Regions from separate parts of the Brevibacillus sp. SKDU10 genome, predicted to be linked through region 2. Evidence: predicted binding sites of a transcription regulator. Region 2 holds the regulator's gene; the other holds the start of a gene.

Region 1 (4,179 bases), on a different contig from region 2:
CCTTTTTTGCAATTCATTGCTGTTGGACAAATCCTTCTAAGACTCAGAAGGCATTGGGAGTTGAAAATGAGTGTAGCATGCTGGTGTCGCAATACGTCCACGCGGTGTTCGCTGAATGAACCCAATTTGTAGCAAATAAGGCTCACAAACATCTTCAATCGTTTGTGATTCTTCCCCAATGGTAGCTGCAATCGTATCTAGCCCTACTGGTCCGCCTGCAAATTTTTCAATGATGGCAAGAAGTAATTTATGATCAATATGATCGAGTCCGCAAGCATCCACCTGAAGTCTGACTAAAGCTTCATGGGCAATTTCTTGGGTAATAATTCCTTCGCCCTGAACCTGAGCGAAATCCCGGACACGTTTTAATAAGCGATTGGCAATACGCGGTGTCCCTCGGGAGCGCTTGGCAATTTCTAGAGCCCCACCTTCTTGCATCCCGATTTGCAGGATGTCTGCTGCACGCGAAACAATGAAAGCTAATTCTTCAATTGTATAAAACTCCAAACGATTAACGACCCCAAATCGATCACGCAACGGAGACGAAAGTAAGCCCGCACGCGTCGTAGCCCCTATTAAGGTAAAGGGCGGCAGGTCCAGTCGGACATTGCGAGCACTCGGCCCTTTTCCGATGATGATATCTAAAGCAAAATCCTCCATTGCTGGATACAGGACTTCTTCTACACTGCGATTAAGTCTATGTATCTCGTCAATAAACAGCACATCCCCCTCCTGGAGATTCGTAAGGATGGCAGCTAAATCACCTGGTCGTTCAATCGCGGGTCCAGAGGTTGTTTTTAGGTTCACACCTAGTTCATTAGCTATAATCTGGGATAAAGTTGTCTTTCCTAAACCTGGAGGTCCATATAATAATACATGGTCCAACGCCTCTTTTCGCATTTTAGCAGCTTCGATAAAGACCTTTAAATTCTCTTTTACCTGCTTTTGCCCGATGTATTCGGATAAGAAGCGAGGACGCAAACTAAATTCATTTGCATCTTCTTCCCACTGCATATGGGTCGTAATAATCCGATTATCGTCCATCTTCTTTTATCCCCTCATAAAGAGCGCAAGCCCCTGTTTAATCAATTGTTCTACACTAGCCCCCGATTTAGCTGATTCCAGCAATTTAGGACGAATCCCTTGTGTTTCGTTGTCTGAATAGCCTAAAGCCATTAACGCCTGCATTGCTTCTTCTAAAGCAGCCATGTCGGAATTTCCCTTCACCAATAAAGATTCTGGTGCAGATGTAACCAGCATAGACGGTGTAAAGCCCTTCAACTTATCTTTCAAGTCTAAGATCATGCGCTGGGCCGTCTTCTTCCCAATCCCAGGAAACTTTGTTAAATAAGTCACATTCTCTTGTTGAACAGCAGAAACAATTTGGTCAGGTGTAGCCCCAGCCAAGATAGCTAATGCGCCTTTTGGCCCGATGCCATTCACATCAAGCAGTCGGCGATATAAATCACGTTCATCTCTGGTTGCAAATCCGTACAAATGAATCGCATCTTCACGTACATGGTGATGCGTAAATAAACGGCAAGACTTCCCTTCATCTTTCACAAAATAATAAGGATTAGGACAAAAAATGCGGTAGCCAAGCCCACCTGCTTGCACCACAACGTATTCCGTATCTATATAAGAGACAGTTCCTTCTACAAAATCAATCATTTCTTTGCACCTTCCGATATATCATAATACGTGCGGCTTTGAGCATGTGTAATCGCTACACCTAATGCGTCTGCTACGTCGTCTGGTTTTGGTACTTCCTTTAACCTCAATAACATCCGCACCATTTCTTGAATTTGCTTTTTCTCAGCTCCACCGTAGCCAGTCACTGCTTGCTTGATTTGCATCGGTGTGTATTCAAAAACCGGGATACCTTTTTGCTCCGCAGCCAAAATAATAACACCCCGAGCCTGTCCTACAGTAAAAGCCGTGGTCACATTTCGGTTAAAAAACAATTTTTCTATGCCCATTTCATCAGGCTTATACGTTTCCAAAAGCTCAATGGTAGCATCATACACTTGACGCAATCGCAGCGGCACAGGAGTATGAGCTTCTGTCTGTATGCTACCATACTGTACAGGCTTTAAGGAACTTCCTTCTTTATCTATAAAACCAAACCCGACAATTGCAATCCCCGGGTCAATTCCGACTATCCGCATTCCATTCTCTCCGCTTCTTCCTGTCTTCCTTTAACTGTAACACAAACCAGACAGATTGCGAACATGCATTTCCGTTGAAAGTTTGATAACCCCATCTATAAGCAATCGAACCCTAGCTTTTTTCTACCGTTTCCACACCTTTTATCATTGATTAAGCCCATTTCATTGATTCATTACAGAGCACACAGAAAAAGCCTGCTGAGATGTTCTCAACAGACTCCTCCTGCCTCGTTTCATAACGTTTGGACGGCCATTTAGTGTTTGTTCATACCAAGCTCATCAGCTAAGTCATGCTGCATATGGGCGTAATTGTCCACTTCGTGCTGCATCTGATTTTCGATACTATTTATCTTTCGATAGTTCAATTTGTTATGACCTTGGTTGAGCTGAACATACAAGCGTTGATGGAACTGGTCTTTGTAGCTTCCTCTAGGCATTGAAGACATACAAGAACTCCTCCTTCACATGGCCGTCCCCTACAGTATGCGATGTTGATGATTGTGGTATGTATCCCGATTTTACCTATTGGCGTTCGATCACTAAAGGATAACAAGCTTAGAATGAAATGGATTTCTCGAAGCATCCTATAATTGAAAGTCGATTTCATTTGTCATTTTAAAGAGGGGTATGTTATGAAGAAGAAATCTTTTTCTAGTCTCTATTTTCTGCTAGTCTGCTTTTGTTTACTATTTTCCCCCTCCACTGTTTTTGGAAAACATCATGTGTACGTAAGCGAAACAGATAAGCTCGTGCCATTTTCCCCGGGTTCCCTGCCTCAAGGGGGAATTACCATCATTGTAAAAACCTCTGTTCATGCTGCTTTTCAATCGAAGCTGACAATATCAGGTCAGGAAAAATGGGGACAGCTAATTGAAGCTGGCCCACGCATTTCAAGCTCTGAACCAGAATTTATTCGGGCTATAATCTATACGGGAAAAAATCGTTATCTATATAGTGATGAGCAGCGGTTATTTGAACAAGACTCCTATCGGGAAGTACTAGTAACAAATTCATTGCGTACACATCTTGAAAAATGGGTTTCTTTAACAGAACAAAAGCATTACGGTTTATTATCGCCGTGGAGCGAGGTACGACAAAACTTTAAACGTATGGCTTGCGGAACTGTCACAGATATTGAATCAGGTGAACAATTCCGTGTACAGCGTCGAGCCGGTAGTGATCATGCTGACGTACAACCTTTAACCAAGCAGGATACTCTCATTATGAAAAGGATATATCAGGGAAAATGGAGCTGGAAAAGGCGTGCCATATTACTGACCATAAACGGAAAACATTATGCGGCTTCCATGCACGGTATGCCTCACGGTGGTGATGGAATTCCTGGAAATCAATTTAATGGGCATTTTTGTATTCACTTCTTAGGAAGCTCGACTCACAAGCGTCACGAGCCGGATGCTGGCCACCAATTTATGATTCAAAAAGCGGCTGGAACACTCTATTCAGCTCTGCGGGAGGCTAGCCCCCTTCAAATTATTGATTATTATCTCACCTGTCTGCGGGAAGAAGAGCCTCTTGCTTCCTTTTTGGTTGCGGGATCACCAAGCTCTCTGGCATCCATGAATGATCCAGTGTATGTTCGTGAACGGTTGCACCCGCTTTTAGATAAGATGACAGAGGAAGAGCAAACTAGCGATATGTTTTCAGTCACCATCCCTGTTAAACTCTCCTATGCCAAGAAAGGGGAAAACTATCAAAGAGTCTGTTATTTTACCTTAGTTAGGGGATCACAATGGGATCGTTGGCGAATCGCCGAAATGGAGCTTGTTGGTGAATAACAAAAAACGGTTATGTAAAAAGGATGTTCCCTAAGCAATCTTGCTGTTCGGAACATCCTTTCTTACCTTTTAACCTGAATTGTCCTTATACAGAGACCGTTTCTGAGGTCGTCTGAGAAGCGCTTTTAACTGCCTTGTCTTTTCGAGCCAAACAAATATTCAATACAATCGCGGTTAAAGAGCCTGTAACGATCCCATTTTGCATAATCATCTTC
Region 2 (4,179 bases):
GATCAGTGAAGGTGTTGCGTGATAACGTGATAAAAAGACTAGTGAATCGTCACGTTTCCTGTAATAGTAACAGGTTTTATACTAGCGTTTTGCAGAATAACAATCCAATGTGAATGTCGTGGGACGGTTACAGTAGAGCCTTTTGGATAGATTTTTTCAGCTCCGTAGGTATTTGCATTCAGTAGATACCAGCCCAATGAGTCTACTTTCTTATCAAACGTAACCGTTACGCTGCCACCTTTCGCGAGGAAAAAAGGGCCTGTGACACCAGCTTCTCCATAACCTCTATCCCATTCCTTTACCGTTAGTGCAAATGGAATAGAATATTGGCTGTAAGCATTACTACTACTAGTTACTTTTGTTGTGCTATGCTTATCTAAAGCCGCATAGCTAGTCGAGGACAGTAAGAAAACAATTGGTACTGCCAATAAAGAACAAACGATTTTGTGCATCTTGCAACCTTCCTTTCCGAAATAGGATATACAGGCTTGGAGCGGGGACAATTTAGTGTATAGTATTAATTTCTCTAAATGTAACATTTCACCTGTTGTCCTTATACCTTTTTCTTGCTGTCCTTTTGCCTGTATGAAGTGGAAAAAGGGAGCCGGTAAAGAGCGCTACAGGTAAATAGGTCAAGCTTTGCTAAAAACGAGATCATAAAAAAGAGCAGGACCATGTATATGTAGGAAAAGACACGTTTAGCGAACAAGAAAAAGGAAACTCCTAGTAAAAATGAAACGTAGGAGAGCACTGAAACGTACATATAGAAAACGGGTCAGATGCAACAAAGAGGGGGTTTAAACATGGATGTTTTATTATGGTTGATCGTTATACTTCTATTTGGTCTAAGTATTGCTGGTATTTTCTTCCCAGTGTTACCTGATACGATCATGTTATGGGGCGGTTTTTTACTATATCAATTCGCGATTGCAGAGCCTGGAGCAGGATTGCCGGTTTCCTTCTGGTGGGGAATGGGAATTTTGAGTGTGGTGTTATTTGGTGCTGACCTATTGACTAATATGTACTTTGTTAAAAAATATGGTGGCTCAAAAGCATCAGCAATCGGGTCAATATTAGGTGTTATTATTGGTGTACTTACGTTTCCGCCATTTGGTATGATTATTCTCCCATTTATATTTGTATTATTAATTGAAATGCTGATGCAAAAACAACCGGCAGAACGAGCTTTTAAGATAGCGATAGGAAGTCTTATAGGTTTCTTTAGCAGTGTCATCATGAAAATCTCTATCCAACTCATCATGATTATCTGGTTCTTTATTGTTGCTTGGTAAAACTTATTGTGGATCGTTACATTGGATTTTGAGTGTGATCCATTCCATAAAACCGAGATTGTCAAATTCTCTATCATTTACTGTAGGGAAAACGGCAATCTCGGTTTATTTGTGTTTACACATCAGGATTAGAGAAGGCTTGTTTGAAGACTTGCTTGAAGACTTGCTAAAAAAGAAACCTGTTTTAAGTGGCTATGTAGCTAATTTACACCTAAATATAAGCCAATAATAGGAGAAACACGAAAGGTATCAAGGAGCTAGGCAGAGTGGAGCATAAAATAAACCGTTACGAACAATAAATTTGAGTAGTAAAAAACTCTTGGCGAGTATGATCTTCACCAAGAGTTTGTACGTGTAAGCACGTGAGAAGTTAAAAATCCAATGCACTAGTGGAAAAGGCGGTAAACGCCAATTACTTTACCTAAAATCGTCACATTATCTAAAATGATTGGTTCTAGCTGTGAGTTTTCCGGTTGTAGACGGAAGTGAGTTTTCTCTTTAAAGAAACGTTTTACAGTTGCTTCATCCTCTTCGGTCATGGCTACCACGATATCTCCGTTATTCGCTACATTTTGTTGGCGGACAATTACATAATCGCCATCTAAAATGCCTGCTTCGATCATGCTCTCTCCCATAACGCGCAACATGAACACATTGTCAGACGTAACGATGTTTTCTGGCAATGGGAAATATTCTTCCACCTGTTCAATAGCTGTAATAGGTTGACCTGCCGTTACCTTACCAACCACTGGTACTCGAACGATGGAGCTTTCATAATCGTCCTGTAGACGAGTCTCGTCCAATAATTCAATAGCACGTGGCTTAGTAGGATCACGGCGGATTAAGCCTTTCTTTTCAAGTCTTGCGAGATGACCGTGAACAGTGGAACTGGAAGCTAGTCCTACGGCTTCACCGATTTCTCGAACAGACGGGGGATAACCTTTATCTTTTACTTCCTTACGAATAAAATCAATGATCGCTTGTTGGCGATTGGAGAGTTTGGACATTTCGAACACCTCATTCTCTCGATCCAGATATTTTCTACATTATACCATGAGAATTTGCGTTCGACAAACATTAGTTCGATTCTTTCGCTTGACAGGAATGTTTGTTCGCATTATGATGATGTTATCGAAATGAGAACAAACGTTTGCGAGGGTGATGATAATGATGGTACAATCTAGCAATTGTCAGAATCTATATAAAGATAAAACAATGACGAGTAAGAACACATTGGTACATCATAGAAAAGGGATAACGCGAGGGCAAGCAATCGTAACGTTATTGCTGATCATAGTATCTTTTGCAGCAGGCAGCATGATTTTTGGAAAAGAGAAAGTGGCTATTGCGGCTCCTCATACACAGCAGGCAGCTTTAGTCATTACAATTCAGCCAGGTGATACGCTGTGGAGTATTGCACAAGCTTATCAACAGGAATCTGGGCTATCAGCCAGAGAACTAATGGATGAGATCATGAAACAAAATCAGTTAGATAGCCCCATGATTTATGCAGGAAATAATCTAGCTATTCCAGTATACCGATAAGCGAAAGCCATAATTTATATCTCCTCTCCTTTGGTCTTGTGTTATAATAAAGAGAAGTTAGTTGAGGAGGTATCACCATTGGTTACTGATGCAGAAATAAAACGTATTAATGAATTAGCCAAGAAATCGAAGGGTGTTGGCTTAACTCCAGAAGAAAAAGCGGAGCAACAAGCTCTTCGTCAAAAATACATTGATGCTATGAAGGCTTCCTTGAAATCTAGTTTAGATTCGATCCGTTATGTAGAGGATGAGGAACCTAAGCATAAGCACTAGTCTATGTGATTTTTCCAATGATCCGTAGTAATAGTGCTGTGAAACAGGTTTTTACAAGTAAATAAGAGGCGATGGAGTTCGCCCTAAGCGCCAATAGGCTAATGACTCCTACCAGTAATATTGCTGGTAGGAGTTTATTTGTATATATGTGAAAAATAATGGATAAAGGAGAGAATGCATGTCTTTTTTAATTGTTGGACTATCAGGAATGATGGGGGCTGTATCTCGATATTTAGTAGGAGCATGGACATCGGGCTGGTGGGAGCTGTCATTTCCTTTAGGTACGCTAGTAATTAACTTGATAGGCTGTATCGGATTGGGAGTTCTCAATCAATATCTCTTAACCCGAAATCAACTGCCTGCTTGGTTTACCTTAGGAGTAGGAACAGGGTTTATTGGTTCTTTCACGACCTTTTCGACTTTTAGTGTAGAGACACTTACCCTTTGGCATCAGCATCAATATGGACTTGCCATTTGCTATGTGCTGGCCAGTCTATGGGGTGGTTTATTGATGGTATGGCTGGGTTCTTGGATAGGTACCCAATTAGCACAGAGAGGGAGCGATACTGATGCTGTTGAATAGTATAGGAGCAGCATTGGGCGGCTGTCTTGGGGCCATGGCTCGTTACGGAATCAGTTCTCTGATCAATCAGCGTTATAAAGGAATGTTCCCTTTAGCGACCTGCTGTATTAATATTTTGGGTTGTTTTTTATTAGGGGTACTAACAAGCTCTTCCTTAGCTCCATTTTTTATCGTAACGGCAGGCACAGGTTTTATGGGGGCTTTTACGACCTTTTCTACATGTAAGTGGGAGAGCTATTCATTAGTTACAACAAAACGTTACCAGATAGGATTCATATACTTGCTTATTAGTTATTCTGTGGGGATTTTATCTGCAGCACTAGGGATGCTGCTCGGGGTACATTTGTGATTTTTAAGATTATCCTTGGAATTGCTTTTTCATTTTGATAAGATAAATATTCGTTTGATGAAAAGGAGGTTAGTCATGTGACCATTCATCATCCTGCATATAAGGAAGAACAAGATCGGCTGGATAAAACAGTACAT

Evidence for each region. The regulator LexA, encoded in region 2, represses DNA repair genes until DNA is damaged. The targets are predictions, from matches to a motif close to CGAACATATGTTCG.
Region 1: a site for LexA is predicted at 2,227-2,240, ahead of ruvC (crossover junction endodeoxyribonuclease RuvC). Genes of this name have one in related genera too.

Annotation. Positions count from the first base shown of each region.
Region 1 covers NZ_LSSO01000022.1:5,392-9,570, reverse strand. The annotation lists gene ruvB (Holliday junction branch migration DNA helicase RuvB) at 37-1,044, opposite strand; gene ruvA (Holliday junction branch migration protein RuvA) at 1,051-1,671, opposite strand; gene ruvC (crossover junction endodeoxyribonuclease RuvC) at 1,668-2,168, opposite strand; gene AYJ08_RS02875 (hypothetical protein) at 2,423-2,614, opposite strand; gene AYJ08_RS02870 (hypothetical protein) at 2,801-3,964, shown strand; gene AYJ08_RS02865 (nucleobase:cation symporter-2 family protein) at 4,050-4,179, opposite strand, start outside.
Region 2 covers NZ_LSSO01000090.1:67,463-71,641, forward strand. The annotation lists gene AYJ08_RS05670 (hypothetical protein) at 39-452, opposite strand; gene AYJ08_RS05675 (DUF456 domain-containing protein) at 804-1,292, shown strand; gene lexA (transcriptional repressor LexA) at 1,679-2,299, opposite strand; gene yneA (cell division suppressor protein YneA) at 2,460-2,837, shown strand; gene AYJ08_RS05690 (DUF896 domain-containing protein) at 2,916-3,110, shown strand; fluoride riboswitch at 3,169-3,228, shown strand; gene crcB (fluoride efflux transporter CrcB) at 3,289-3,693, shown strand; gene AYJ08_RS05700 (fluoride efflux transporter FluC) at 3,680-4,042, shown strand; gene AYJ08_RS05705 (HelD family protein) at 4,120-4,179, shown strand, end outside.